4 regions of the Pedobacter sp. KBS0701 genome follow, and region 2 is predicted to be linked to each of the others. Evidence: riboswitches for the same ligand, from Rfam matches in the RefSeq annotation. Region 2 holds a riboswitch; each other region holds the start of a gene.
What was found. Region 2 has a riboswitch for S-adenosylmethionine ahead of metH (methionine synthase). Riboswitches for the same ligand answer to the same signal wherever they lie in the genome.

Region 1 (8,086 bases), 3.1 Mb from region 2:
AAACGCCTTGCAAACTTAGGGGACGAATCCATTTGGCCGGCAAATTGTAACTAAGCTTAACTTCACGAAGCTTAACGTAAGAGGCATCGAATATATTTGCTTCATCAATATTCCTAAACGATTTATAATATTGTTGGGCAGGTAAAACTTTTTCATTGCGTTTGCCATCTGCGGTTACGCCATCAAAAACAATTCCGTCATCATAAACCGTTACACCTGCCGGAGCGGTTCCGTTTACTCTTACGGTGCCATTTTCCTTTTTATTATCTGGATAATAGTAAGAAATACCACCATATTCTGCTGCTCTTCCCGGAAGCGTAGAAGCCAAAACACCAGTATAAGTACCTGTTGCATAAGTACCGTTATAAATAGAACCACCAATACTCGCATCAACCAATACGCCTAAACTTATACCTTTATACGTAAAGGTATTGTACACACCGCCAATCCAATCTGGTGTATATTTTCCCAATACCTGTTTGGTTGGGTTTGTAGCTGGTGCACCAGTGGCATTTACAATAATATTTCCATTGCCATCTCTTAAAAAGGCTGTTCCGAAAAGTGATCCATAAGGTTGTCCGACGGTAGCAATTACCTGCGCTGAATTGGTTGCTACAATGTAATTCGTTAATAATTTCTCCGCATCGAGTTCAATTACCCTACTCCTGTTTGCAGCGAAATTGAAATCAATATCCCATGTAAAAGTTTTTTTGACTGGGGTGATGCCCAATTGTGCTTCTATACCCTTGTTATTTATTTTTCCGGCATTAAGCAGTTTTGAGCTAAATCCGGTACTTTGACTTACATCGGCAGCCAAAATCTGATTGTAACTATTGGTATTGTATGCACTTAAATCGAAACGTAACCTTTTGTTAAAGAACACCGCCTCAACGCCCAGTTCTGTTGAAGTGGTAGTTTCTGGTTTGAGGTTAGGATTAAGGTCGATATTACTTGTGGTAAGTTGAGGGTTTGCGTTAAATGGCGCACTAAATGCGTAAGTATTGATCAAACGATAAGGATCTGCATCTTTACCTACTTTAGACCAGCCCCCACGTATTTTCAAATAATTAAGTGCTTCACTTTTAATGTCAAATGCTTCGGTTGCTACAAAGCTTCCGTTAAATGACGGGTAAAAATAAGACCTGTTCTGCGCAGGCAAAGTAGACGACCAATCGTTACGTGCCGTGATGTTGGCGAAAAGGTAATTTCTGAAACCGATCTGACCTGATGCATAAACGCTATATGATTTTAAACGCGATAAATTATTGGATGAAATCAAGGGATCACGAGAGTTTTTAAGGGTATAAAGTCCGGCGATGGCCAGTTTAGGTGCACTTTGATCATTCTGCTCAATATATTGCCTGCGGATGTTACCGCCACCCAATAATTCTAAGCTAAAATCATCGTTTAACTGTTTGTTAAAGTTTAAGGTTGCGTCGGTATTATTCTCGCTTACCGTAAAGGCACTTTCGGTGTAAGATCCAAAAGGTGTTCCGTTCGTACCATAAGCGATTCTAACTTTACGCCTATCGTTGTAATAATCCGTACCCGATCTGAAATTGAAATCAAGGCCATCAATAATTTTATAATTAAGGGCTAAACTACCTATAATCCGACTGCGGTTCTGCGAAACTGTATTTTCGTAAGCTACCCAATATGGATTGCTGTAATAGCTATTATTCCAGTTAAACGTTTTTCCATTTTCATCCAAATAGTTTTTTAGCTGGTTAATATCAACCTGACGGCCGAACCAGGTAAACTGCAACATGGTACTGGTTGATCTTGATCCACCCGTTCCTGGTAAATTATCAGAATTAAGTTTGCTGTAATTTGCGTTTGCGGTTAAAGTTAATTTAGGTGTTACTTTTACTGTGGTATTCAATACAAACGAATTTTTGCCCTGTCCGGAGTTTGGTACTATACCTACTTGTTTCAGGTTATTGTACGATAATCGGAAGTCGTATTTTTCGCCAGCATCTGCAACAGATACCCCATTATTTAAGGAATATCCCGTTTGAAAGAAATCGCGTACGTTATCCGGATGGGCTACAAACGGAACAGGCACCCCTTTGGAATAAAACTGCGGAATTAACCTACCATCCAGTTTTGGTCCCCAGCTCTCATCTACCCCATCATTAATACCTTTACCAGCGCCATCCACATAACTGAACTTACCTTCTGATCCCTGACCAAAAGCATTTTGATAAACCGGCAGGGTGAGCAAAGTTTCTAGAACCGCGTTTGAATTAATGGCAATGCCCAATCCTTTTTTCGATTTACCTGTTTTGGTTTTAATGAGGATCACCCCTGCTGCAGCCCTCGAGCCATATAATGCAGCTGCATTTGGTCCTTTTAGGACGCTCATCGATTCGATGTCCTCCGGATTGATATCTGAAATGGTATTGGCGTAATCCCTGGCCCCAGCCGAATTCAACTGCGAGTTATCTACCGGAATTCCATCAACCACAAATAAAGGCTGGTTATTTCCGGCTATAGATGTTTCTCCTCTGATGACTACGCGAGATGATCCCATACTCCCCTGACTGTTCGTTACCCTAACCCCAGCTATTTTTCCAGCCAATGCATTTACCAGGTTAGATTCTTTAGCTTCGGCTACACGGTCTCCTTTCAATTCCTGAACGGCATAACCCAAAGATTTTTTCTCCCTTGAAATACCAAGAGCCGTTACTACCACTTCGTCAAGCGCATTATCGCTGGGTTGAAGAATGACCGAAATTGGGCCAGCATTTTTGTTGATTTGTATTTCCTGAGTTTTGAAGCCAATGTATGAAAATACTAAAATGGCTTGATCAGGCGCACTGATAGAAAAAACGCCCTTACCATCAGAAATAGTGGTTTGTTTGGTTTCTTTGATAAGAATAGAAACGCCTGGCAGTGTTTCGCCATCCGCCGATTTTACCGTTCCGGTAATGGTGACATTTTGAGCAAATACCTGCTGCGTAATAAAGAGCAGTAAGATGAGTGGTATTGATTTAAAAAGTTTGATCATGTGTATGTTTAAAAATTAGTTAAAAGATAAAAATCTGGGCAAAACGACTCCTAAACAGTTAATAAACGTGTTTTATTAAAAATAAAATGGAGTGGTTAGATCAAATGGGCCTGTTAAAACGGAGCAATTTTAACAGGGCGTGCGCATTCGGAAATATGCATTAGGGTTTGCATCAATGGATTTTAACTCGTCTGTTTTTTTCATTTCAATGATTTTCTATAAAACATATTTACTTATCAAAAGCAGCGTCAGGGCAAAAAAATAGCACCCCTTAAATCAGAAGTGCTCCATATATTTTGATAAGGATAATGCAAACAACTGACTTAACTACCCCAGATTCATCCAGGATGGAATTAGCACCATTTCTATAAATTAGATGGTTGCTAAGGCTTCACAGGGCCATTCCCTCCGCCTTTCTTGATAAGTATTTTAAAATAACTGGGGCAAAGGTATAATTAATTCCATTTATCCTATAGTTTTTATAGATTTTTAATGAAATATTTTTTATTTGGTTATTCCGCCCGTATATTTGTCGACTAATTTAGTCGATTAACACACGTCCCGATGAACCTAAAATCCATATTTACCGCCATACTGGCCATATCAACCTCTTTAACCTTTGCGCAACAACAGGCTGTATTGGCCAATCGCCAACAAGCAACAATCAAAGAAAAAAAAGCAAAAGCATTTGTTGCGCTGGGCCATTGGCGTGGTATAGCGAAAGTAAAGGAAGGATTAGAAATCCCTTTTAATTTCGAAATCAACGAAAAAAGCGGTCAACAGAAATTATATTTCCGCAATGCCGAAGAAAGTTTCGAAGGTGGTCGGGTAAAACAAACTGCCGATTCACTTTTTGTCAAACTGGATCAGTTTGATAACGAACTTGCATTTGCTATAGTTGGTGATCAACTAACCGGCGCATTAAGAAAACAGGATAAAACTGGCAAACCTTTGATAATTATTGCCGAGCGAAAAAATTATCGTTTCAAAACTGATAAACCTGCCACAGCAGACTATTCTGGAAGTTATGATGTGGTTTTTACATCGACAAATGGTAAGGAAGAAAAAACAGTAGGTTTATTTAAGCAAACAGGAAACAAACTTACCGGCACATTTTTACGTGTAACCGGCGATTCTCGTTATCTTGAAGGCGTGGTAGAAGGCAATGAATTCCAGCTTTCGAGTTTCATCGGCTCCTCTCCTTCTTACTATAAAGGCACCTTTCAGCCAGACGGTACTTTAAGTGGTGAAATTTTGGGTGCAAGGGGAAGTCAGGCTTTTACCGGAACCAAAAACAAAGATGCTGCCCTGCCCGATCCTTACAAACTTACCTACCTGAAAAAAGGATACAAAACGCTTGATTTCAGCTTTCCTGATGTAAACGGCAAAAAGATTTCGTTAAAGGATGAAAAATATAAAAACAAGGTTGTGATTTTAACCATCACAGGTAGCTGGTGCCCTAATTGTGTTGACGAAGTTACTTTTATGGCGCCATGGTACAAAAAGAACAAAAACCGCGGTGTAGAAATTATCGGTTTACATTATGAACGTTCAACGGAGCCTGAATATGCAAAGAAAGTAATGACCCGTTTCAGAGACCGTTTTGGTATCGAATATGACCAGGTATTGGCAGGTACAGCGGACAAACAAGTAGTATCTGAATCATTGCCTGCGCTTGATTCATTTTTATCGTTTCCAACCACGATAATTATTGATAAACAAGGTAATGTAGCACAAATTCATACAGGTTTTAATGGCCCGGCCACCGGTAAATTTTATGATGAATTTTTGAAAGAATTTAATACAGAGATTGATACGCTGTTGAAGAAATAGGCATCATGGTTTTATTCCTTAGTTGTCATTCTAAACGCAGTGAAGAATCTTCTTATCTGTTGGTGTTTTAAAAAAAGAAATAAAGCGTTGGCCGGTGAGACACCGGCTAATAGGATGAAAAACTTTAACAGTCGTCCAGACAAGCCGCTCCAAACAATAATGCATAATATATATTTTTTTTGGAAAACAGGTACAGCACTCTTAGGTTCAGGCAGTCCTTCTTTCCGCTTCTATCTTTTTGTGAATGAGCTACATAAAACAATTATTTTTACAACAAAAAGGATAGCCGATACAATAAGGTTTATTCAACCAGGGATTGTAGAACGGAATCTACGCCGAACCTAAAGCGAATTCACCGAAAGTAATGCAGGTAATTACGTATGCATCAGGTTCCTTGCAGAAAAAGCGTGTTTAGCCCCGGGCGTAGCGGCATCCCCGAAGCGCAGCGGAGGGATACAGCGAAGCACGGGAAAAAACTTCAATAGTTGCACAGACAATGCGCTCCAAAAATGGATTATGTATCGTTTTTGGAAAACAGATGTAGCGCTCTTCGGTTCAGACAGTCCTTCTTTCCGCTTCTATCTTTTTGTGAATGAACTAAATAAACAATTAGTCTTGTAACAAAAAGGATAGCCGCTACAATAAGGTTTATTTAACCAGGGATTGTGGAACGGAATCTACACCGGACCGATCCTAAAGCGAACTCACCGAAAGTAATGCAGGTAATTAGGTTCCTTGCAGAAAAAGCGTGTTTAGCCCCGGGCGTAGCGGCATCCCTAAAGCGCAGCGGAGGGATACAGCGAAGCACGGGAACAAACTTTAACAGTTGCACGGGTAAGCCGCTCCAAATAATAATGCATAATGTATCGCTTTTGTAAAACAGGTGCAGTGCGCTTAGGTTTAGTCAGTTCTTATCGGCCGGAATATATTCTAGGCAATAAATTCACGCATTGGTCGATGAGACACCGACCACTATAAACTCTGTGACTTCTGTGTTTCTGTGGCGACAACTAAGCTACTGAATAGTCTTCAAAACAAATTCTATGATCGTTTTCTTTTGAACCACTATCGTGGTTGTTCTGCTAAACCTCGCGATGTTAATCCCATAAAAACTACCTTCCCAATCAAAAACAGGCGATCCGCAAGCATTTGCTTTAATGGCGGCATCGTGTGTAAAAATAGCATTAAATCCATCTCTTCGTTCTGATTTCCCGCCTTCAAATTTCTCTGCCGGGTGATTGAATACCGATTGCCCCCTTCCATCAAGCTTAAAAGTTTTGTTCATTTTACCAGATGCATTTGTCCATTCAAAAGTGACCTCATCTCCTGCCCAATATTTTAATATTTCGGGTGCAAATTCACTTGCCTTTTTGATGAGTTTTCCGTTAATGCTGATCAGTTCATCGCCAACTTTTATACCTGCTTTTTCTGCCGGGCTGTCCGCTTTAATTAAGGAGAACAGAACCGGACTCGAATTGTATACCACCATCGCACCCAAATAAGGCTGGCTGTTAATTTTCGGCAAATTAAATTGCGTACTGCCTAACACACTGCGTATCACTTTGCCAGCTGGGTCTACGCTATAAAGAAGTTTACCCATATTTATTTTAACGGTATCGGTATCAGCAATATTTAAATCAATCCCACCGTTTATTTGCCGTTCAAGCGCAAATAAAACCAGGTCGTTCTCCTCGTCTTTTGCAATTAGCTTAACCGGCACTGTTGTTCCATTAATATCACATTGCACTTCTTCGCCAACCATGGTATTTTTGCTCAGTAAAAACTGTTTTTGAGCGCCGCTTGGTGTTTTAATATTTAATAAACAGGCATTAATCTTCTGGTTTTGTCCTTTTATTACACTTTTGATGGCAAAACAACTGTTTTTAATCCCTGTTACAACAAAATCCGGATGTAAAGCCTTTTGCTTACTTTCTTTCTGTAATAGCAAAGATAAGGGATCTGTTTTCACACTATCCTTCTTTTCCGGGAAAGCTGTATAAAGTCTTTCGCTGTTTAAAGCCGTCCAATAGCGACGATAAAGGTCAACAGGAATTTCGAAATTCATTTCTTCCGAAACATCAATGGCACTGTGTAACCCAATTACACGGCCATAATAGTCAAATAAAGGCCCGCCAGAATCACCCGGTTCCATTTTGCAGGTTGAGCGGATAAAACCATATTCATTTTTCACTTCTGCAATACTGCCCAATCTTAGGGTTGGTAGGGTTTGGTTCAGACTTTCGGGATAGGAAATACTGATACATGGTTCATTTTTAACCAAACTTGATGAATAACCCATCTCTGCAAATGGATAGGCACCTTTATCTGTAATTTTCATCATGCCTACATCCGGAATACCTGGGGTTCCTTTGTTCTCTATTTTCCCCAGAGCCATTGCAATACATTCACGTCCGTCAGGAAAAAAAACCTTATAATTTTTACCCGGCAAAATGGTATGTGCTGCTGTTAAGATGTAACCATCGGCACTTACTACCACGCCACTAAACTGGCCGCTGGTTCTTTGATTTTGCTGTACATCGAAACCCCACATCCGCACACTTGCGGAATATGCTTTTTTTACTGCCTGGGCAATGGTGTACTGAAATTTAGCAACCTGCTTTTTCTGCGCGATAGCATTCAGGTTAAACAGCATCACCAAGGTTATTGTTAATACCCTGCTATAGTTATTCATTATTAATTATGATTTTTTGCCAATGTAATCCGCTCAGAAATTTCTTCGAGTGCAGCGGCATCGGTTCCCTTGAAACCCGTTAGTTTAAATATAATTTTGCCTGCTTTATCGATAACGAATTTTGCCGGGATGGCACTTACGCCATAATCTTCAACCGCAGCGTTACGCCCTGCCCCATCTTTCAGATCCATCAGCACCTGAAAATTAAAACCTGATTGTGCGAGGTATTTTTTTACATCTTCAATTGGTGTTTTACTGGTTTCCCAGGTATGGATGAATAAGAACTTTACCGATGGATCATTTTTATAAGCATTAACAGCCAGTTGCATAGCCGGAAAAGATTTTTTACAGGGCACGCACCATGTCGACCAGAAATCGAGCACAATTACCTTTCCTTTGAGGTCTTTTAACGATACTACATTTCCATCGAGGTCTTTTAAGGTAAAATTGGGAGCAGGCACGGCAATCATTTCTGATAAAAGCCTATTGTGCAAGGAATCAACTTTGTTCACAGCGGTTTGTGCCGATACAGAAATACGTGCAAGCACACA
Region 2 (8,086 bases):
AGACCTCGCAGTTTTTTGAAACCTGCGAGGTCTTTTTACTAAAAAATAGCTTTAGCAATCTTTTTAGTTTGTTCAGGGCGGCCCATGGTATAAAAGTGTAATACAGGGGCGCCAAAATCGATCAGTTCTTTACATTGTTTGATCATCGCTTCTGTACCAATTTCTTTAGCCTCGTTATTGTTTTTAGCGTGAGATAGCGCATCCGTCAATTCATCAGGTAAATCTATGTGAAAAATCTTCGGTAATACATTTAACTGCGATAAGGTACTTATAGGTTTCAAACCTGGTATAATTGGAATATTGATATCGTTTTCCCTGCATTTCTTTACAAAATCGAAATACTTCTGGTTGTCGAAGAACATCTGTGTTACGATAAACTCTGCTCCCGCTTCAACTTTCTTTTTCAGATATTTGAAATCGGTATTCATGTTAGGTGCTTCGAAGTGTTTTTCAGGATAACCAGCTACGCCGATACAGAAATCGCTTTTAAAGGTTTCGACATCTTCGTGGAGAAATTTACCATCGTTATGGTTCTTGATGTGCTCGATTAAATCTGTAGCATAACAGTGTCCACCAGGAGTTGGTACAAAATTCCCATCTGCCTTACGTGCATCTCCACGCAAAGCCAAAACATTATCGATCCCTAAAAACTGTAGGTCGATCAATGCATTTTCGGTTTCTTCTTTGGTAAATCCACCGCAAATGAGATGCGGAACGGCGTCAACTTTATATTTATGAATAATGGCTGCACAGATGGCAATGGTACCAGGGCGCTTGCGGTAAGATACCTTTTGCAGCAAGCCATTTTCCTGTTCTTTATAAATGTAGTCTTCGCGGAGCGAAGTTACATCAATAAAAGGGGGATTGAACTCCAATAGTGGCTCTATGGCATCATAAATCCATTGGATACTTTGCCCTTTAATAGGCGGTAATAGCTCAAAAGAAAATAAGGTTTTACCCTTCGCGTTTTTTATATGGTCTGTAATCTTCATAACCCAACCCCTTAAGGGGCCTTAAATTTTAATTTGTATGCAATTCCCTCCCCTTAAGGGGCCGGGGGTTAATATGCTAAATTCGGACTTAACCACCGCTCCACTTCTTCAATTGGCATATTTTTCCTGATGGCGTAATCTTCAATCTGGTCTTTGGTAATTTTTCCCAATCCAAAATACCTCGATTCGGGATGCGCGAAATAAAACCCACTTACCGCCGCTGTTGGATACATGGCATAACTTTCTGTTAAGTGCAACCCTATTTTATTCTCCGCATCAAGCAATTGGAATAAAGTACCTTTTTCAGTATGTTCCGGACAAGCAGGATAACCTGGTGCCGGACGGATACCGGCATATTCTTCCTTGATCAGTTCCTGATTACTCAGATTTTCATCCTGTGCATAACCCCAATATTCTTTACGTACACGTTCGTGCATGCGCTCGGCAAAGGCTTCCGCCAAACGATCGGCCAGTGCTTTGGCCATGATGCTGTTATAATCATCGTAATTAGATTCAAACTCATTCACCAGTTCATCAATCCCGATACCAGCAGTTACGGCAAAACCACCAAAATAATCCTGAATACCACTTTCTTTCGGTGCAATAAAATCAGATAACGCATAATAAGGCTGTCCATCTACTTTTTCGGCCTGCTGGCGGAGGGTGTAGATAGTTACCAGTTTGGAGTCATTTGATAACTGATCACTGGCAACTGTCAACTGAATATCGTCTCCCACCGCATTTGCCGGCCAGAAACCAATTACAGCTCTTGCTGTTAGCAGTTTTTCGTCGAGAATACGTTTTAATAAGGCCTGTGCATCATCAAAAAGTTTCTTTGCTTCGTCGCCTACATTTTTATCGTCAAAAATTTTCGGGTAACTTCCACGGAGCTCCCAGGTATGAAAAAATGGCGTCCAATCAATATAGGGAACCAGTTCCTCTAATGGGTAATTATCGAAAACCCTGGTACCTGTAAATTCGGGAACAGGTAGGTTGGGTTGAAAATCGATCTTAAATTTATTTTCGCGAGCTTCTTCCAACGTTTTAAAACGTTTATCAGAACGCTTATTTAAATGCGCTTCGCGGGCTTTGTCATATTCAGCCCTGATGCCTGCGATATAGTCATCTCTCGTTTCAGGATTCATCAAGGTACTGCAAACGGTAACACTTCTAGAAGCATCTAATACGTGAATAGCAGGACCTGAATAATTCGGCGCTACTTTTACGGCTGCATGGATCCTGGAAGTTGTTGCGCCACCTATTATTAATGGAATGGTAAAACCTTCACGCTCCATTTCTTTGGCAAAGTGAACCATTTCATCCAGAGACGGTGTAATTAAACCACTTAAACCAATAATATCAGCATTTATTTCTTTGGCTTTTTTGATGATTTCCTGTGCCGGAACCATTACGCCCATGTCTACAATTTCGAAGTTATTGCAAGCCAATACTACGCCTACAATATTTTTACCAATATCGTGCACATCGCCTTTTACAGTGGCCATTAACACCCTTCCTGCCGACGAATTCTGATCCTGGTCAGGATTATCCAGTTTCTCCTGCTCAATAAATGGTAACAGATAGGCTACCGCTTTTTTCATTACCCTTGCCGATTTTACCACCTGGGGCAAGAACATTTTTCCGGCACCAAAAAGGTCCCCGACAATGTTCATTCCATCCATCAATGGCCCTTCAATTACCTGAATCGGGCGGGCATATTTTTGTCTGGCTTCTTCCACATCATCATCCAGGTATTCCACAATTCCCTTTACTAAAGAATGAGATAATCTTTCTTCAACAGAACCTTTTCTCCACTCTTCATCTTTAACCACCTCTTTACCTTTTGATTTTACGGTATCGGCATATTCTACCAAACGTTCTGTCGCATCTTCCCTTCGGTTCAAGAGTACGTCTTCTACCCTCTCTAATAGTTCTGGCGGAATTTCCTGATAGACCTCCAGCATCCCTGCGTTAACGATCCCCATATCTAAACCTGCCTGAATGGCGTGATAAAGAAATGCGGAGTGCATCGCTTCGCGAACAGTATTATTTCCCCTGAAAGAGAATGAGATGTTCGAAACCCCACCACTCACTTTGGCATAAGGCAGGTTTTCTTTGATCCAGCGGGTGGCATTTATAAAATCGACGGCATAATTATTATGCTCTTCCAATCCGGTTGCAACGGTTAAGATATTTGGATCGAAAATAATATCCTCTGGCGGGAAACCAATTTCGTGTACCAGAATATCATAACTCCTTTTACAGATTTCCTTTCTACGCTCGTAATTATCGGCCTGCCCCTGCTCATCAAAAGCCATTACCACAACAGCAGCACCATATTGCATAATTTTGCGGGCACTTTCGCGGAATTTATCTTCCCCTTCTTTTAAGGAAATCGAGTTTACAATTCCTTTTCCCTGCAAACATTTTAAGCCATTTTCGATAACCGACCATTTCGATGAATCGACCATGATAGGCAATTTGGCAATATCGGGTTCAGAGGCGATGAGGTTTAAAAATTTGGTCATTGCTGCTTCCGAATCCAACATCCCCTCATCCATGTTCACATCAATTACCTGTGCACCGCCTTCAACCTGTTGCAAAGCAACAGCTAATGCAGCTTCATAATCGCCACCCAAAATCAGTTTGGAGAATTTTGGAGATCCGGTAATATTGGTTCTTTCACCAATATTGACAAAAATACTATCCGGAGTGATGGTTACAGGTTCCAATCCGCTTAAACGCATATAAGGCTCGAGCACCGGAATTTTGCGGGGTTCAGCTTTTCTGGCATTTTTGGCAATGCAACCAATATGTTCCGGCGTAGTACCACAACAACCGCCCACAATATTCACAAAGCCAGAGGCAATAAAATCGTCAACCAAATGTGCGGTTTCGTGTGGTTGCTCATCATAAGCACCAAACTCATTTGGTAATCCTGCATTTGGATAGGCCGAAACGTAACAACCTGCTTTTGCAGCAAGCTCCTCAATATGCGGACGCATTTCTTTTGCACCTAAAGCACAGTTAAAACCGATACTTAATGGTTTTGCGTGCATTACAGAGTTCAGAAAAGCTTCGGCAGTTTGCCCCGAAAGTGTTCTGCCGGAAGCATCGGTAATAGTACCAGAAATCATGATCTCCAGTTTACGGCCAATTACCTCTTCGTATTTTTTTATGGCTACAATAGCCACTTTAGCATTTAAAGTATCGAAAATAGTTTCGATTAATAATACATCAGAACCACCATCTACCAAACCCCGTACCTGCTCATAATAAGCAGCTTCCAGTTCATCAAAATAAACCGCCCTAAAACCAGGGTCGTTTACATTCGGCGACATGGAAAGGGTACGGTTAGTTGGGCCAATAGCACCAGCCACAAAACACTTGCGACCGGGGTTTGCAGCCATAAATTCATTTACAGCTTCTTTTGCCACCCGTGCCCCTTCGAAACTCATTTCGTAAGAAAGGTCTTCCATCTGGTAATCGGCCATCGAAATGCGCTGGGTACTGAACGTATTGGTTTCGATGATATCGGCACCGGCCGCCAGGTATTCCAGGTGTATTGTTTTTATAATATCCGGACGTGTGATGTTGAGCAAATCGTTGTTGCCTTTTACATCACAGGGATGGTTTTTAAATCGCTCCCCTCTAAAATCTTCTTCGGTTAAGGTATATCGCTGAATCATGGTACCCATTGCACCATCAATCACCAAAATACGTTTCTCTAATTCTTCTCTTATACCCATTTGTTGTGTAAAATGTGGGATGGAAAATGGAAAATGGCAAGACACATCATACATCCTCCATTATACATTATTACATCCTAAAAGGCTTATCTAAAAAGTTGGTACGTGAATCGTAATCCTAAACTTATCTGTTTCCGCTATTTGCAGAATAGAATTTAGCACCTTGTAGGTTACAGGTTGCTAAGACTTCGTTGGGTCTAATCCCTCCGTCTTTCTTAATAAGCATACAAAAATGCAACAAAGCAACATCAATTCCAAAATTTATCGCCTTGCAACCAAATAAAATTACAAAGGCCACGCAAAACTGCGCAGCCTTAAGAATATTGTTCTGTTTTTAAAATCAGCAGACTACCTTTTTTCCATATTTTTTATTATACAAAATTACTATATACGCCAACCAAATTCCACCTACGGAACTTACAATATAGATATTTTCGGTTATAAAAGATTTAGTTATCGCCTGTATACAAGCGCCAATTAAGATGAAGCTAACAACTGCGACAAACTTATTCATTACTTTCTGCTTCCGAAAATGCGTAATAAGAAAAGGAAGATATTTAAGAAATCTAAGTATAAGGACAGTGCAGCTACAATAGCCATTTTTTTAGATTCAATCTGAAGAACCTGTTCGCCGCTAGCTTCGATCCCTTCGCCAATTCTTTTTATTTTTTGCACATCGTAAGCCGTTAATGCCGTAAATATGGCAATACCAATGAATGCCATAAACAAACTGAACTGTTCGCTTTGAACAAACATATTTATTACACTGGCAATCACTAAACCAATTACGCCAACCATTAAAATTGGCCCAAATTTACTTAGATCGATATTGGTTGTATAACCCATAAATGCCATAATTCCAAATATTCCGGCAGCTCCAGCAAAACAACTCACCACTGAGCCTGAAGTATAAGTTAACAAGATAAAACTTAAACTCACTCCAGTTAATACTGAATAAAGTACAAAAACGCCAATTAATGCTGGCAATGATAATCTGCTTAAACCGAATCCCATTAATAAAACCAATCCGAGTGGTGCAAACATCGCTATATAACCGAAAATCGACATGCTCACTTTTCCAGTTGAGGGATTAATATTTAAAAGGTATTGCATCAATTGCTCATTAGTACCAAATAAATACGCTGCCACTGTCGATAAACTTAACGCCACAAACATCCATAAGAAAACGTTGGCAAAGAATTTTTTAGAAACAGATCGTTCCTGAACGAAAACACTGTTGTCCTGATATTGATAATTTTGTTGTTCCATTTAATTTTTTGTGTATTTATTAGTTTTTATTTGAAATAAAGTCCGATTATCATTAATGCTAAAGCTATGAATAACCCAACAAACCATTTTATCATGTCTGTTTTTGTATTTGCCAAATCTTCTTTTGAGGCTAAATGTGCAGTTTTATCTACAACTGTTTTATCAACTTTAGACTCAATATAACTTGTTAAATTTTCGGCAACATCCTTATCTAGCTTTTCGCTTAAAAGTGCATATAACTGAGTTACTGAAATATTCATAATTATTAATGATTAAGCTTTGCCTTGTTAATCTCTTTCTTTAAATTATCTCGTAAGATAAAGATAATATTTTAGTTCAATCTTTTTGTCAACAGTTCTTCAACTTTTTTAAAGAATTGTAACGGTTTTAATGTACGCCATGGCAGATTATCAAATGCACCGCCAAAGTTAATGTAATAATCGATGCTATTATCGCGAAATTCGCTGATCACATGCTCCTGAAAATTTACCCCAACAATCCAGCCATCTTCTACTTCCTGAAACCATTCTTCGTAATAACTATCATCTGAAGCGTGAAAATTAAGTACATTTTCTCCTATCAGGATAAACTTATTAATGCCTTCGTCCATCATCAGCTCTAAAATATCGCGCTTCATCAGCATAATATCGTTGTTAATGGCATCGTTCCACTCGCCGATAAATTCGATAATGGCATAACTTCTGTCGTAGTCGGCATATAATACCTTCATGTACAGTGTATTCGAACCAAACTCATCCCATTGCGGATGCAATAAAAAGTTATAAATCTGCTTATCGAAGTAAAGTTCTGAATATTCGGTATTATAAAATGGCGAACGCTCATCTTCTGCCGAAATATAATCATCTCTCCACTGGTAATAAGGCTCAATTTCGTGCATATTTTCTAATTATTGAATGAGCGAGTTTTGAATGAGGGAATGATTAATGCTACTCTTACATGCTATCAATCACTAATTCTTTCATTCACTCAATCCATCCTTCTATCATTTCTTAGTGTCCTGCTTCCACGGCTCTACGTACACTTCCATAACGGTTCAGCAATTCGGCCGCCTCATCATAACCGATATTCAGTTCATCGGCAACCATTTGTGTACCTCTATCGACCAGTTTATGGTTAGTTAACTGCATATCGACCATTTTATTGCCAACTACACGTCCCAGCTGAACCATAACAGTAGTGCTTAACATATTTAATACCATTTTCTGCGCCGTACCGGATTTCATGCGGGTGGAGCCGGTAATAAATTCAGGGCCAACCACCACTTCAACCGGAAAATCCGATTCTGCAGCAATAGGTCCGCCTGCATTACAAACAATGCAGCCAGTTAAAATGCCATACTTACGTGCGGTGTTTAATCCACCGATTACATAAGGCGTAGTACCTGACGCCGCCAGACCAACCAAACAATCTTTCTCATTAATCCCAAATTCCTGAAGATCTTTCCAGGCTTGTCCGGCGTCATCTTCAGCAAATTCTACTGCTCTTCTAATGGCCGTATCTCCACCAGCAATAATTCCTACAACCCAATCAAAAGGAACACCGTAAGTAGGCGGGCACTCTGAAGCATCTACCACACCTAAACGACCACTTGTACCTGCACCGATGTAAAAGAGACGACCACCTCTTTTCATCCTTTCGGCAACGGCCGATGTTAATTTTTCGATCTGAGGCAAAGATTTTTCGACTGCAAAAGCTACAGTTTTATCTTCGTTATTAATGCCCTGCAAAACTTCCAACACCGACATCTGATCAATGTGGTTATAGTTAGATTCTTGCTCGGTAACTCTGTTCATAAATATAATTTTGATAAAATTCGGTAAATTCTTTTTAAATTCTACGCTAAAAAATCAAAAATATCGCTCACAAATTTCAATCATTCTATTCTTTGCGTTAATTAATGTTAAATATTATAAACAAAAGACATGAAAATGCAGTTAAAAAATATATCAACTCGCTAATTTTCATAAATTTGCAATAACGCCAATGAAAAAAAATACCCGTAACAACATACTGATCGCTGTAAGCTATTCTGTTATTTTAATAGCAGGTATGTTT
Region 3 (8,086 bases), 2.4 Mb from region 2:
GCGGTAGCTATGGCCAGTTTATATTTCGGATCATAACCTCCCACATCCAGGATCGGATCGGTTTCTGCGAAACCTAAATCCTGTGCCTCTTTTAATGCCGAATCGTAACTTTGACCCTCGTTAAATATTTTGGAAAGGATATAATTAGATGAGCCATTAAAAATTCCGCTCAAAGCATGAAATAATTCATTGTCGTAATACTCTTCCAGGTTACGGATAATTGGAATACTGCCGCAAACGGCTCCTTCATACAATAAAGAAGTACCATACTCTTGTTGTAAATCTACCAGCTCTTTTAAATGCGTGGCGATCATTTTTTTGTTGGCAGAAACTACATTTTTACCGTTTTTTAATGCCGTAGTTACAATTTCGTAAGCAGCATCAGCATCGTTAATTAATTCTACGATCGTATTGATCTCTGTATTGTTTAATATTTCGTTGCGATCAGTCGTAAACAGATCCTTGTTTAGGGTACGTTTCTTCCTTGGGTCTTTTATCGCGATTTTTATGATCTCCAGGTTCAGGTTCTGGCTTTGGATGATATCCAACAAACCTTGCCCTACAACGCCAAAACCAAATAAACCGATTTTTAAATTCTTGCTCATTGTTATAAAGTGATTATACAGACAGGTGTATTACACCGATATAGCTGTTCTTATTTTTGTAATTTGTTTTAAATTTTGTGTTGGCATCCAGTTAATCACCTTCCACCTTTGTACCCTCAACCTTCCACCTATCTAAGCGGTATGCTGTAATCTGATGATTTTTTTATTCCGGCTTTCCTTAATAAAGTTTCCGATTACATTAGTGAGGGCATCTGTTTCGATCAAAAATCCATCGTGACCATAATCTGAATGCAAAGCACTAAATTCTGCTCCCGGAATATGATCGGCCAGGTATTTTTGCTCTGATAAAGGAAACAAAACATCATTTTCTATCCCGATTACTAAAGTATTTGCCGTAATTAGTTTTAGTGCATCTGCAATACTTTTGCGGTTACGGCCCACATTGTGGCTATCCATTGCTTTGGTTAAATAATAATAACTGTAAGCGTTAAAGCGGTTGATCAGCTTTTCTCCCTGATAGTTCTGATAAGAAGACGATCTGAAATTGTCTGTCTTATCGTTTACACTTTCTAACTGTGTACTGCCGTAAGCACTGTAGGTTCTATAACTTAAAAGTGCAATGCTTCGGGCTGTTTTTAAACCCTTGCTGCCACCGTTTGGTTGGTTGGCATAAAAAGTTCTGTCTGTTGTGATGGCTAAACGCTGGCTTTCGTTAAACGCAATTCCCCATGGAGAATGCGCAGCATTAGTCGCAATTAAGATCAGGTTTTCAATTTTATTAGGTTCCGAAATGCTCCATTCCACAGCCTGTTGCCCACCTAAAGAACCACCGATTAATAATTTAATATAATCAATACCTAAATGTGAAGCCAATAACTGATGTGCCGATACTAAATCCCGGATAGTAAATTGTGGAAACGAAAGATAATAAGGCAAGCCCGTTACCGGATTGGTACTTAACGGGTTGGTACTGCCATAATGAGAGCCTAAAACATTTGCACAGACAATATAATGCTCTTCCGGATTGAACAAAGCATTTTGACCGAACAAACCTTCCCACCATTCAAAAACATCAGCATTGGCAGTAAGTGCATGGCAAACCCAAATTACATTATCTTTATTTGCATTTAATTTGCCATAAGTTTGATAAGCAACTTGCAGGTTACGGATTTTTTTTCCGCTCTCTAATTTGAACTGTTTATTATAATTATATGTTGATGCTGTACTCATTGTTTATTGTATTCGGAAAATGAACGGGCTTAGGCTGATAAACTCTCTGTAGGGATCTGAACATTTATAGATGCAAAAGCCTGCTCGAAATCGGCCTTAATATCATCGATGTGTTCAATACCGACTGAAACCCGTAATGCGTTTGGCTTTACACCTGCAGCCAATTGCTCCGCTTCACTCAATTGTTGGTGTGTGGTTGCCGACGGTTGGATAATCAACGTTTTGGCATCGCCCACGTTTGCGAGATGCGAAACCAGTTTTAAATTATCAATAACCTGTGTGGCATTTTCTTTACTTCCTTTTAATTCGAAAGATAGAACCGCGCCGAAACCGTTACTTAAATATTTTTTTGCCAGGCTATTGTATTTGCTGCTCGCTAATCCTGGATATTGTACTTCCTGAACCAATGGATGGTTTTCTAACCAGGTGGCCAGTTCTAAAGCATTATCAACATGGCGTTGAACGCGGAGTGATAAGGTTTCCAATCCTTGTAATAAAAGAAACGAATTGAAAGGTGATAAGGCAGGCCCTAAATCTCTTAGTCCTTCTACGCGCGCCCGGATAATAAACTGAATATTGCCAAATGGTCCACCGATGCCAAAAACATCACTGAAAACCAACCCGTGATAGCCTGCTGATGGCTCAGAGAACTGAGGGAATTTTCCATTGCCCCAATTGTAGTTTCCACCATCGATGATCACACCACCAATACTCGTTCCATGGCCACCAATCCATTTCGTTGCAGATTCTACCACAATATTGGCTCCGTGTTCCAATGGTTTAAATAAATAACCGCCTGCGCCAAAAGTATTGTCAACCACTAATGGAAGATCATATTTTTTAGCAATTGCAGCAATTTTCTCAAAATCTGGCACACTAAAAGCAGGATTGCCAATGGTTTCCAGGTAAATTGCCTTAGTTTTATCTGTTATTTTAGCTTCAAATTCTTCAGGTACATCTGGATTTGCAAAATCAACATGGATACCCAAACGTTTAAAAGCAACTTTAAACTGGTTATAAGTTCCACCATAAATATGAGTAGAAGAAACAATGCTGTCGCCAGCTTCTAAGATATTATTTAGGGCAATAAACTGAGCGGCCTGTCCTGATGCTACTGCTAAAGCCGCTACACCACCTTCTAAAGCTGCAATTCTTTTTTCGAAAACATCATTGGTAGGATTCATGATCCTAGTGTAAATGTTGCCAAACTCTTTTAAGGCAAATAAATTAGCTCCATGTTCGGCGCTGTTAAATCCGTAAGAAGTGGTTTGGTAAATCGGCACAGCCCTCGAACCTGTTGTGGGATCTATTTCCTGGCCAGCGTGTAATTGTAAAGTTTCAAATTTATATGATGTTGACATGATTACTATTTTATTTTGTTGAACGATTAGATATGGTGGTTTAGGTTGATCCTAAAACCTGGCAGGGCGTATCCCGATGTTCGGGACCTTCCAGTTTGAAAGAAACAAAAAAGGAAGATTTTTTAAACTAATGTATGCAACAGCACATACAAATAACCGCACGCATATTGCAACAAGTAAAAGAAACAGAGTATTGTTCTGCATTTTTAAGGTTTGCATTGGGTTCGCTTAGCGATTGAAGATTTAATGTTTTCATCAGTTCTAATTTATATCACCAGATAACACCATGCTATCCGGTCAGGAATTGGCACCTTCTCTTTCTGAGGGTTGCCAGTGGGTCATCGAGCCAGTCTCTCGCCACTTCTTTATAAATCAACCCGTGAAGATTGACTTTTATTTAGCTTTCCACCAAATAATATTTCAAATGTCTTAATTAAATTTTAATTCACAAAATAAAATTTTGATTTTAAATTAACTATCTAAAAATGAACTCGTTATTTTTATGCTGATTTTGCCATTTAAAATTTTTAATATAAAATTAACGCTTAATATTTTAAGTTTGTGCATCCTATCTAAATCGTAACTTTATGAAAAACACAAAATCACTATGTTTAGGACTGTTATTTATTGTAACGGGTTTAAACAATGCCAGCGCTCAATTTGGAGGCTTAAAAGATAAATTATTAAAAGTAGGCACAGCACAGGGTGCTAAAGCCCTGGGGGTAGACAGGTTTTTAAAACAACCCGCCGCTATTACTACTAGTTTTGAAGATGTAAACAGGGAAGGTGAAAAAATGCCCGACTTTGTTAATCCTTCAAAATTAAAAGCACAGCCTTTATATTTATTGCCCAAAAACCCTGAGGGTGGTTTTGTACTTTGCGAAGGATTGTACGAAATGACGAATAAAAGCTATTGTTTAAAAGCCGGAACATTTGCCCCTTCAAAAGGAGATGGTTACATGTTTGCACCGGTTTTAGGCCCGAAAGAAGAAATTGTGGTTTCTATTTTGAAAAGTGCAGAAAAACATCCTGAAGTAGAACAGCACGATATACAAGCGCTACTTTGGACAATTATTGCCAGAACAAAATTTGCCGATTACAACGGACAGGTTAAAGTAACTGCCCTTAAACTATTAACACCTAAACAGCTTACACAATTAGAAGGTGGCGCCCTGGGCATTTTGCCTTTCGATGTCATGGAAAAAGCTAAAGATCAATTGCCATCTGGCGTGAGGGCAGTTTTTGAGGCAGAAAATAATATCCGCCAATTGGTATCCTCTGGTAACTATACTTATGCTGATATGGAGAAATATGCTATAATAGCAGGGATGGCCCCGCCAAGAAGCGATGTGCCAAGTGGCATCTGGACGAAACATCCTGATGGTTATTATGTGCGTTATTTTCCTTCAGGATATTCGATTACCAAAGTGCAGGTATATGTACCAAAAGAATTGTTAGCTAACGGAAATAAATTGGTTTATGATGCAGCAGGAGATATTGCTTGTCCAGCCAATACAGGCTCGCAACGTTTGGCGCAAACTAATGAGCCATTGGAGGCTAACTATTCGTTAAAGTTGACCACGATTTGTAATTCTAAGTAGGTTTTGGAAAATTAGGGTTCTGTAATCCTTATGCGATTGCAGTCCCGCTTTACGCTTTATCTTTTTGGCTACCCTTCGACTTCGCTCAGGGTGACAGCCAAAAAGGATATCGCTGCAATCGGGTTTAGCAACAGAGGTTCAAAATAACTATAAGAGGCTTTCTCATAATATTGTTGTCATCCTGAGCTTGTCGAAGGACCTGTTTTAAATATCTTACAAGGCGTTTCGACAGGCTCAACGTGACAAATTCAATTGAATTACAATTTATTATACAGCTTCTATTTTTTTAACCCAGCGCCTGCGCTAAATCGGCAATAATATCATCTACATGTTCCAGTCCTACTGAAATGCGGAGCAAGTTTTTAGGCGTTTTACTATCCGGCCCCTCAACTGAATAACGGTGTTCAATCAAACTCTCTACACCACCTAAACTCGTTGCCTGTGCAAATAGTTGGACTTTATTTACCACTTTATGAGCAGCTTCTGCATCGCCCTTAACTAAAAACGACATCATTCCGCTGAAATCTTTCATCTGTTTTCTGGCAATTTCATGCTGTGGGTGACTCTCCAACCCAGGATAAAAAACGGCTTCAACATGAGGATGTCCGTTTAAATAGCGGGCTACTTTTTTTCCATTTTCACAATGGCCCTTCATGCGGTAGGCCAGGGTTTTAATGCTACGCGTTAATAAAAAGCAATCGAAAGGAGAGGGTACTGCACCGCCTGTTTGCTGTATATTTTTGATACGTTCCCATAATTCATCTTTTTTTGCCGTTACTAATATCCCGCCGAGCACATCACTATGACCACCTATGTATTTGGTACTGCTGTGCATGACCATATCGGCGCCCAACAAAATCGGATTTTGTAAAATTGGAGAAGCAAAGGTGCTGTCGCAAACCAGGGTGATATTTTTTGCTTTAGCTATTTTGGCAATCTCTTCAATATCGGTAACCTTTAATAATGGATTTGATGGCGTTTCGATCCAGATCAGTTTGGTATTAGGCTTAATGCTCGATTGTATCAGATTTAAATCGGTTTGATCAACAAAATCAAATTCCAAACTTTCATTAAAAATGGTCAGCAGCTGTTTTTTAATTCCCCAGTACATGTCATCCGGAGCTATAATATGGCTACCCGGTTTTAAAGCCTGGAACATCGCTAATCCGCAGGTATTACCCGAAGAAAAAGCAGCAGCATCTTCGCCATATTCTAATTTGGCTACAGTGTTTTCTAAAGCAGACCGGTTTGGATTGCTTACCCTGCTATACATGTGCCCACCGGGATAACCACCATCTTCGCCGCGAAAAAAAGTGGTAGACAGATTAATCGGCAGTGTAACATCACCGGTAGCGATCTTTACGAGATTAGAAGCGTGAATAGCAAGGGTTTCGGGTTTCATAATAATTGATTTTGATCGAAATGATTTCGGGAAGCAATTTAATAATTTGGCGCTAATTTAAGGTTCGTAATGGTTTTGGCAAGATTTATGTAACAAGTTTGTCGAAATTTAATTAAACAAAAAATGAAAAGATTATTTATAGCTATCGCAATAGCATGTTCTACTTTAGTAATGTTACAAAGTTGTAATACTGCAAAAAGAGTAACTGCAGGTGTAACAGGTAGCAGAGGTACAGTTGTTCGCGAATGGGTGGTGAGTAATGTAGCTTTAGAAGGATTGCCTGATGGCGCTGTTCAGGGATTATTTGGAGAGAAATCTTACAAATGTTTCCAGGGAAGTACATGGAACTTAACCAATAGTGGTAATGGTTCTTATACCTTACCAGCATCAAGCGCTTGTGGTTCGGTAATGCAGACTATTTTCTGGTCAGCTGCACCTAAAGACCAGACTTTCCAGTTCAAAAAAATATTTGAAGGTGATAAGGCTAAAAACGTAACAGAAGGTTACCGTTTGGTGTTAACTGATCTTTCCAGTACACAAATGATCTTGAAATCGCCAATTGAATTTGGTGGTAAAACTGCTAACATCGTTTTAACGTTTGTACCTGCAGCAAGATAATATCTAATACTGAAAAACATACCCTAGAGCACTTCTGAAAAGAGGTGCTTTTTTTTATATCAATAATTAACTGCAGCTGAATTGATTACATCAAAAACTTTCCTGTAATAGTTTGAGATAGCTTTGTCACGCTGAGCGGAGTCGAAGCGCTTTACTTGTCAATTACAACAAAACAAAATTTAGTCCATTTATTTCATGCGCCTGGTTAGATCTCTCTATTCCACTGCGTTTCGGTCGAGATGACGAAGTTAGTTAGTTTTTATAAAAGTATTAAATCTGTGTTTATCCATGTTCATCTGTGGTTAATTAACATGCCCAACATTCAAAAATCACGGTTTGTTACAAGAAAATGATTTTCAAATCGCCTCATTATTGTATTTTTGTTCAAAATAAATCAGGAATGAATACAACTGAACAAGTTGAAAAAATATTAGCTGATACCAATTTATCAACTGAATTACAAAACATAGCACACAAAGTTCTTTACGGACAGCGGATTACATTTGATGAAGGTGTGCATCTTTACGAACATGCGGAACTAGGTTACCTGGGTGTCCTCGCAAATTACATCCGTGAGAAAAAACACGGTGATAAAACTTATTTCAATCGTAATTTCCACTTAGAACCAACCAATCTTTGTGTTTACGACTGCAAATTTTGCTCGTACTCGCGTTTAATCAAACAAAAAGAAGAAGGCTGGGCTTTAACGATGGAGCAAATGCTTGATATCGTCAAAAAATACGATGGTGAACCGGTAACGGAAGTACATATTGTTGGGGGCGTACTTCCACAGTATGATGTAGCTTTTTATTCAGCATTATTCACAGCCATTAAGCAACACCGTCCTGATCTGCATGTAAAAGCATTAACACCTGTAGAGTACCACTATATTTTCAAAAAAGCTAAAATCGATTACGCAACAGGTATGCGTTTGATGAAGGAGGCCGGATTGGAATCGATACCAGGTGGTGGGGCAGAGATTTTTCACCCGGAAATCAGGGAGCAGATTGCCAAAGATAAATGTACCGGTCAGCAATGGTTGGATATACATGAAGAATGGCACAAACTAGACATGCGTAGTAATGCGACCATGCTTTATGGACATATCGAAAAATACTGGCACCGCGTAGATCACATGGAAAAACTTCGTGAACTGCAGGACCGTACAGGTGGTTTCCAGACTTTTATTCCATTAAAATTCAGAAATCAGCATAACCAGATGAGTAATGTACCCGAATCATCGGTAATTGAAGATTTAAGAAATTACGCCATTGCCCGTATTTATATGGATAACTTCGATCACATTAA
Region 4 (8,086 bases), 1.4 Mb from region 2:
GCATAAGCTGCCGAAATAGAACGTTTTACATTCACTTCGTTGGAAGGCCTGAAACCTGCATGGATCTGGGAACCTGGAGAAAGTCCGTTTAAAGGTGTACTTCCGGCAGCAACAAAATACGGGATTCCGCCTGTAGTATAGCCAATAGAGTAAATGGGGCTTAAATCTGCTTTTGAATAAGAACCCTCTTCTCCGGCAATAATCTGATAGGTTTCTACACGGTACTGACCGCCAAAAGCAACGTTTAATCCGTTAAGCACTTTATCGAATTTTCTGGAGAAGTCTAAACTTCCGCTATTCTGTGAAGCGTTATAACTGCCTGCATTAAAAGTCCGCGGTGTTTTTTGACCTAAACTGGCATTAAGTGTGTTGCTGATAATATTGTCAAAAGCATTTCTACCATACACATTCGAAACATCAAAATTCCATCCGCTTACCTTTCCTTTTACGCCTACGGCAAAAGATTGGTCGGTAATGATATTGTCCATTGCTGGCAAAAATCCATCCGGGTACACAAAAGTATTATTCCGTTCTGTCCATCCTGGTAGGCGGTAAACAGCCGTAAACTGAGAATTGCGGTGACTGATACCGCCAAATGAGTACACTTCAAAACCATCTTTCAACGGAATGGCTGCATTAAATGATAACAAACCATCTTTTGACTTATTTGTTGAGCCGCGCTGATCAAAAAAGTGGCGATCAATGCCCCGGCTGGCAATAATAGCATCATCAATTTCTTTGGTATAAATCTGATCGAAACCTCTAGTATTCGCTCCCCCACCGTAAGCCGGGCCAATGTATATTCCATCAGAATAATTTCCAGATGGAAGCGATACCGCCTGTGTAGCATATTCACCGGTAATATTAAGAAAGCCTTTTGCGCCCAACTTAAGACCAACATTGGCATTTGTTCTGGTGGTTAATCCGTCACCCCTCCGGCGGATACTTTCAATCGTACTTGCGGTAATTTCACCCGGATTGCTTTTTAATACTACATTAATTACACCTGCAATGGCATCTGATCCATATTGTGCCGCCGCACCATCTCTTAAAATCTCAATATGGTCTATTGCACCTACCGGAATGGCATTCAGATCGTATCCGGTAGCACCATTTCCCAAACCACCCCAACTGATGTTCGAACTTTTATGTCTTCTCTTACCATTTACCAAAACCAACACCTGATCTACCCCCAAACCTTTCAGCTGTACAGTAGAGGTAGCTGATGCCGCATCGCCACCACCGGAAACAGATGAGTGGAAAGATGGCGATACATACTGAAGCAATTGCGTTACACTGGCCTGTGGAGAGTTTTGTTGAAGTGTTTTTAAATCAATCACATCAACAGGAACAGGTGAATTCAGTTTTGTCCGGTTGGCATTCCGTGAGCCAACAATCTGCAGTTCACTCAAGGTATTGTCAGCCAGTTCGAGCGAAACGTTCAATTTCGGAAATGATCCAATTTCGATGGTAGCGGTTTTATAACCGATATAAGAAACCTCGATAAATCGCCCGTTCTTGGTAGAAATCTTAAATGCACCGTCTTTATCGGTAACGGTAGAACCATCCAATCCCTTAATCTTTACTGACACACCGGGCAATGGCGATTTGTCTTCTGCAGAAACAACCACCCCCGTGATAATTTTTTGCTGGGCAGATAATTTTGAATAAACTGTAGTTAACAGCAATATTAAAAGTAGTTTTATCTTCATTTTATTTATTTTGGAATAGACATGCCAATGGCCACCCACCTTATTCTTAGTGGAAAAAATGTGTTAAAAATTAAGTTTTAAAGGTTTTTGATTGGGCTATGCCTATTTAATCATTTTTGTTTGTGAAATCTATCATCGGTTAGCGACAGTAAAAAGGCTTCAATATCGTTTATTTCGGTTTCGCTCAATCCCAATGGTTTACTTAGGGAAAGGTCTCTGTTTTTGCCGTTTTTAATTACCGCATCGGGGTTATTGTAATATTGGATCACTTCTTTTAACGTTTTAAACATCCCGTTGTGCATGTATGGGGCCGTTAGGCCAACATTTCTTAAACCAGGAATTTTAAAATGACCTCTATGCTCAGGGTTGTGCGTTACCTCAAATCTACCCTGATCTTTTAGCTCTAATTCGTTAAATAAGCCAATTCCTTTAAAACGATCGGCGGTAAAATCTTCGCCAGAATGGCAATTGTTACAGTTGGCCTTTCCGATAAACAACATCCTGCCTCGCTTTGCATTTTCGGATATGGCTTTATCATCACCATTAATATACCGATCGTAAGGGCTGTTTGCGGTTTCTAATGTTCTTTCGAAAGAAGCAATAGCCAGTAGCAAATTCTTTTGTGTAGGCGGCGAATTAAAAATCTTCTGGAATAAGGCTGCATAATCCTTGTCTTTTTGCAAGCGATCAATGGCATCGGCAATGGGCAGGTTCATTTCTACCGGATTGATGATGGGCTGCAAGGCCTGATCTTCCAATGAAGTAGCTCTGCCATCCCAAAAGAGGCTTGGCCTGCCAGAAAGATTGGTTACTGATGGCGAATTACGCGTTCCTTTCGTTCCCCCTACGCCTAAACTTACTGCGCTAGTATCTGCAAAAGCAAACTCCGGTTTATGGCAGGAGGCGCAACTAATGCTTTTGTCTTTAGAAAGGATCGGATCAAAAAACAGTTTTTCACCTAAACGTTCCTTGCTGTTAATTACAGTGGGATCGTCTGCACCAAATCCGGCCATCACTATCACTAATGTGATAAGACTTAGGGGAATTATGAGTTTGCTTCTTTTCATTGGTTTATTGGGTAATATCGAATCGTCATGCTAAAGAGTGTCGTCATCTTGACCGGAGCATCGCGGAGTGGAGATCTATTTCAAATAATATTGACTGTCATTCTGAACGCAGTGAAGAATCCCTAGCCGATGAAACACGGAACCTAACGAAACACAGAAATCAATACATGTTCGATAAAAGATTCTTCGTTGCACTCAGAATGACAACCAGATTTAGCCAGCGGAAGGGAGAATAAACTTCCTCCCTTTCTCCGCTAACCTTAACAAGAGAGATTTTAATTATTCGCTACAAGCTGTACATTCAGCTCAAAATCATCGTAAATAGCTTTATCGCCCAGGCTTTCGAAAAAACTCTTAGACCTGAATTTGATATCATACCTGGTTCTATCGACCGTAATTTTTGCATTGGCAATTACTTTATTACCATCTTGTTTAACTGTTGCCGGAAAACTGATTTCATTCGTAATGCCTTTAATAGTGAGCTTTCCTTTAACATCATAAGTTCCTGCACCCGTACTTTGCACCGATGTGATGTTGAAAGTGGCTTTACCAAATTTTTCTACCGCAAAAAAATCGTCGCTTTTTAAGTGTCCCAATAGCTTTGCATTGGTTTCTTTATCGGTAAGATCGGTAACTGTAATGGTTTTGGTATCGAGTTCGAAACTACCGCCTTTTAGTACTTTATTATCTAAAGCCAGCGATCCGGAAGTTACATTGATGGTGCCTGAATGTTCTCCAGTTACCTTTTTAGCTAGCCAGGTGAGTTTGCTTTGTTCAGGGCTTACTTTATAGTTTACCAGTTTCGTTGATATGACTTCGGTAGCTACCTTTAGTTTAGGCTTAGGTCCGTTTAAAGCTGTGAAAGATGAAGCTACAACTGTGGTAGCAATAAGTGCAATCGTTTTATACTGTAACATGATATATATGGTATTTAATTTAGGTGGTTTAGCTATTTTCCATTGGATTGTGCCTCAAAATAGGCTGCTGAGGGTACTGGTTCTGCAATTAATTCATCCAGAACTTTATTGAATTTTTTCTCGTAATCATCGTAATATTTACCTGTAACGGTTCCGGTATAACCCGTATATATTTCGCGTACTTCTCCTTTTCTATCGATAATAATGGTGGTTGGATAAGCGATGAATTTGTTCAATGCCGGAAGTTTATCTGCAACCAATCTTTTATCGGCCAATCCGCCGAATAGGATATCGTATTTAATGTTGTACTTATCGCGAAGTTTACCAAGTGTATATTTCCCATATTCAAGATCATCTTTTTGCTCGAAACCAATAGCAATGGCTTCTACACCTCTTTTACTGTTCTTATTGAACCAGGGTGAAAGGAATACAGTTTGATCAGTACAGTTTGGGCACCAGGTACCCACCAGTTCTACAATTACAACCTTGCCTTTATATTTATCATCAGTTAATGAGACAGGCTTCCCATTCAGATCAGGAAAAGTAAAAGCAAGTTTTTTAACGCCTTCCTTTAAATGTGTTAGTTTATAAGGATCTGGCAATTCTGCCTGACTGTCTTTTACACCGGTAAACTTTAAGTTATCGTAAATGCCCTGGCTAATTTCGCCTGAAAGTGTGCCGTCTTCGTTAATGGTGCCCCTATAAATTTTAGGACTTGGTCCGCTAAAACCAGAAAGTACAAACTGATTTCCCTGTACGGTACCTTCCAGCTCACGGCTATCGCCAGTTACCTGCATAATTACACCAGTAAGTTTATTTCCTTCTTGTTTTAATATGGCAACTTTGTTTGGAACGGCTTCTTTGGAAAAACCCTTAAACTCCCATTTACCAGTTAAGTTGGCAACAGGCGCAACATCTTTTCCCGGCTCAACAAAACGATAAGATTTACCTTGCTCTGCAGTAAAGGGCAAAGCATTGCCCTGCAAACCCGGCACCAGGCTTCTATATTCACCAGATATCCGGCCATCGCTTTCTATTTTGGCCACCAAAGCTGCATCGTAAGTATTCATTTTGATAAAGAGTGAATCCTGCCCCAAATATTTGATGTGGAAATCGTCTCTCCGTGTGCCGTTTAGCAGTGTAAAGGTGGCATGCGCTGCATCTTTACCTTTCAGTTCGAAATTAAAAGGCACTTCTGTTTCGGCAACTTTAAAAACACCACGCCAAATTCCTTCTTTTATAAATTTTTTGGTCGTTTTTGGCTCTTCATTTACCTTATCTACAGCAAAGGCTGTTGTAGAAATGAGCGATACCAGAACCAGCGCCTGCATTTTAGCCATGTAGTTTTTCATATTATAAAGTTTTAAGTGTAGGTTAAAATATGGGATGCAATACGATGCAGCCCCATATTTAGTTTAGTTGGTTTGGTTTATTTACTTTTTAGTGTTTCTGCTGAAGCCAGTTTTTCGGGTACAGGTTCTGCGATCAGCTCGTCGAGCACTTTATTGAATTTGGTTTCGTAATCGTTAAAATATTTTCCAGTTACCGTTCCGGTGTAACCAGTATAAATTTCCCTTACATTGCCTTTTCTATCGATAATGATGGTTGTTGGAAAAGCAATGAATTTATTTAGCGCAGGTAGTTTTTCGGCCACTACTCTTTTATCGGCAATGCCACCAAACAGGATATCGTAAGTGATGCCATATTTCTCTTTCAGTTTGCCTAAAGTGTATTTGGCATATTCAAGATCATCTTTTTGCTCGAAACCAATTGCAATGGCTTCTACCCCGCGTTTTTGGTTCTTTTTAAACCATGGCGAAAGAAAAACAGTTTGATCGGTGCAGTTAGGACACCAGGTACCGATCGTCTCAATAATTACGACCTTACCTTTATATTTATCGTCGGTTAAGGAAACATTTTTTCCTGTTAAATCTGGAAAGGTAAAATCAAGTTTTTTATAACCTTCTTTAAGAAAAGTAAGTTTGTAAGGATCAGGAAGCTCGGCATTTTCGTTGCGCTGGCCATCAAATTTCAGGTTTTTATATATCCCAAAGCCCTGCTCTCCGGTAATGCTATTATCGTCATTTATTTTTCCTTTCACAATAAAAGGACTTGGTCCGGTAAAACCAGATAATTCAAATTCATCGCCCTGTACGGTGCCTTCCAGTTCCCTGGTATCGCCAACCACGGTCATAATTACTCCGGTAAGTTTATTTCCATTCTGCTTTAATAAAGCAATGGAGGCTGGTACGGCTTCTTTGGTGTAGGTTTTGATTTCCCACTTGCCAGAGATATTGTGTTTTGGAGCAATATCTTTTCCAGGTGCTACAAAGCGGTAATTTTTTCCATGCTCTGCCACAAAAGGAAGTGAATTACCCCTGAAACCAGGTACCAGGCTGCGGTATTCACCTGATAATGTTCCATCGGTTTCTATTTTTGCCACCAAAGCAGCATCGTAAGTATTCATTTTTACATAGATGGAATCGTCACCACGCCTCTCTACATGGAAATCATCACGTCTGGAACCATTAATTAAGGTTAAGATACCCGTTTGAGGGCTTTTACCTTTCAATTCGAAATTAAAGGGCACTTTTGATTCGCTTACACTAAACTCACCCCTCCAAATCCCTTCTTTTGGGAATGGTTTTGCCACCCTGGCAGATGCAATACCTCCCAATAACAGGACTGAGGTGGTTAAGCATGCAATTCTTGAGGAAATTTTCATTTTCATAATCATCATTATTAGTTAAACACTATCGTTTTAGAGTTTTTAATAACAAGGCATAATTTTTCCCACAGAAAACCATATAGCATGGATACAGGCTGTTTAAGCAACTGTTATGCTTTTAATGAAATCCCTAACAGGAAACGTGAGTTTACTTGTTATTGGTTAATTTATAATCTATTGCTAGATCAGTTTGAGCACTTTTTCCTATGGAAAGTTGCTAGAAGTTCAACGAGTACTGACTCTCCCTTCTTCTGTATAAATCAACTAATTAATGGTGGTGAATTAATTAGAGTAATAACCTAAACTAGTGGTGGTGATTAGTTAGGCGGTTCCTGATACCCCGGCAACTTATTGACTGAAATACATGACCACCATAATATTCTATCAAAAGGCCCCGGGGTACCAGGATTTTTAAATAAGAATATCTGAATGAAAACCTTTATCAGGTGATCCGTATCTTAGCTTATATTAGCGGCAACAGCAGTTATATTGATCTGAATAATTGATCAGAAAATATGGCCGAGGTTGTCTGCGGAGTTTCATATTGAACGTAAATTTGCTAGTGAACTATTATATTTTTTTGTAAAAGTATAAACTTTGATTAATTTAAACAAGTATTCCTATAGATTTTATAGACTTTATCTGTAAATAATTGATTTACAGATATATAATTTGCAATCATTAATTTAGGCAAGGCGTTTGTTATTCTGAATGCAGTGAAGAACCCGGAGGCTCTGCGAAGCAAATCTTTAATTATTAAGAATACTAAAGTCAACTGTAAGATCCGTCGTTGCACTCAGGATGACAAATTGCGAGCGATTGTGTTTTATTGTCAACCTGTCCCATCTTCCATTTTTTACCACAGAGGTCATAAAGAGAAAAACACGAAGAGCATGGAGCCTTTTCATTCCATCATTCATTTTACATTTTCCACCCTTTACCATAAAGGGCACTAAGGGAAGGCGCAAAGCTGCTATCATTCTGAACGCAGTGAAGAACCCAGAGGCTCTGCGAAGCAAATCTTTTATTTTAAAAAAAGTTAACAGCTAAAAGATCCTTAGTTGCACTCAGGATGACAAATTGCGAGCGATTGTGTTTTATTGTCAACCTGTCCCATCTTCCATTTTTTACCACAGAGGTCATAAAGAGAAAAACACGAAGAGCATGGAGCCTTTTCATTCCATCATTCATTTTACATTTTCCACCCTTTACTATAAAGGGCACTAATGGAAGGCGCAAAGCTGCTGTCATTCTGAACGCAGTGAAGAACCCAGAGGCTCTGCGAAGCAAATCTTTTATTTTAAAAAAAGTTAACAGCTAAAAGATCCTTAGTTGCACTCAGGATGACAAATTGAGAATGCGATCGTCATCCTGATCTGATAGTTATAGGATTTTTTCAGGATCTATCTACAATTTATTTCACATATAAACAACTAAAAATCAACAAATTAAATGATTAAAAAGGTTTTAATAATTACAAAATCCAAATTTAACTACTATTTCTATAGAATTCATAGTAATTAATTTATACTTTTGTTGAATCTTCTTCAAAATTGAATCTAAAGCTGTTTGAAAAGATCATATAGTCATGTGGCCGAGTGGTTAGGTAAAGGTCTGCAAAACCTAGTACGGCGGTTCGATTCCGTCCATGACGTCTAATAC

Region 1: it holds a riboswitch for S-adenosylmethionine, as region 2 does, so the genes downstream of both, FFJ24_RS11145 (SusC/RagA family TonB-linked outer membrane protein) here and metH (methionine synthase) in region 2, are expected to answer to the same signal.
Region 3: it holds a riboswitch for S-adenosylmethionine, as region 2 does, so the genes downstream of both, FFJ24_RS07725 (O-acetylhomoserine aminocarboxypropyltransferase/cysteine synthase family protein) here and metH (methionine synthase) in region 2, are expected to answer to the same signal.
Region 4: it holds a riboswitch for S-adenosylmethionine, as region 2 does, so the genes downstream of both, FFJ24_RS03850 (peroxiredoxin) here and metH (methionine synthase) in region 2, are expected to answer to the same signal.

What each region holds. Positions count from the first base shown of each region.
Region 1 is NZ_CP042171.1:2,777,743-2,785,828, forward strand. It holds gene FFJ24_RS11145 (SusC/RagA family TonB-linked outer membrane protein) at 1-3,010, opposite strand, end outside; SAM riboswitch class I at 3,331-3,437, opposite strand; gene FFJ24_RS11150 (peroxiredoxin) at 3,575-4,843, shown strand; gene FFJ24_RS11155 (S1C family serine protease) at 5,859-7,535, opposite strand; gene FFJ24_RS11160 (TlpA family protein disulfide reductase) at 7,538-8,086, opposite strand, start outside.
Region 2 is NZ_CP042171.1:5,907,142-5,915,227, reverse strand. It holds gene metF (methylenetetrahydrofolate reductase [NAD(P)H]) at 39-992, opposite strand; gene metH (methionine synthase) at 1,061-4,741, opposite strand; SAM riboswitch class I at 4,863-4,966, opposite strand; gene FFJ24_RS24035 (Bax inhibitor-1/YccA family protein) at 5,255-6,010, opposite strand; gene FFJ24_RS24030 (hypothetical protein) at 6,037-6,270, opposite strand; gene FFJ24_RS24025 (hypothetical protein) at 6,342-6,908, opposite strand; gene murQ (N-acetylmuramic acid 6-phosphate etherase) at 7,021-7,824, opposite strand; gene FFJ24_RS24015 (S41 family peptidase) at 8,015-8,086, shown strand, end outside.
Region 3 is NZ_CP042171.1:1,945,290-1,953,375, forward strand. It holds gene FFJ24_RS07715 (homoserine dehydrogenase) at 1-605, opposite strand, end outside; gene metX (homoserine O-acetyltransferase) at 738-1,796, opposite strand; gene FFJ24_RS07725 (O-acetylhomoserine aminocarboxypropyltransferase/cysteine synthase family protein) at 1,826-3,157, opposite strand; SAM riboswitch class I at 3,421-3,531, opposite strand; gene FFJ24_RS07730 (hypothetical protein) at 3,745-4,758, shown strand; gene FFJ24_RS07735 (PLP-dependent aspartate aminotransferase family protein) at 5,045-6,160, opposite strand; gene FFJ24_RS07740 (hypothetical protein) at 6,284-6,778, shown strand; gene mqnE (aminofutalosine synthase MqnE) at 7,179-8,086, shown strand, end outside.
Region 4 is NZ_CP042171.1:981,584-989,669, reverse strand. It holds gene FFJ24_RS03870 (TonB-dependent receptor) at 1-1,712, opposite strand, end outside; gene FFJ24_RS03865 (cytochrome-c peroxidase) at 1,823-2,779, opposite strand; gene FFJ24_RS03860 (YceI family protein) at 3,055-3,696, opposite strand; gene FFJ24_RS03855 (peroxiredoxin) at 3,729-5,048, opposite strand; gene FFJ24_RS03850 (peroxiredoxin) at 5,126-6,427, opposite strand; SAM riboswitch class I at 6,589-6,686, opposite strand; tRNA gene FFJ24_RS03845 (tRNA-Cys) at 8,009-8,079, shown strand.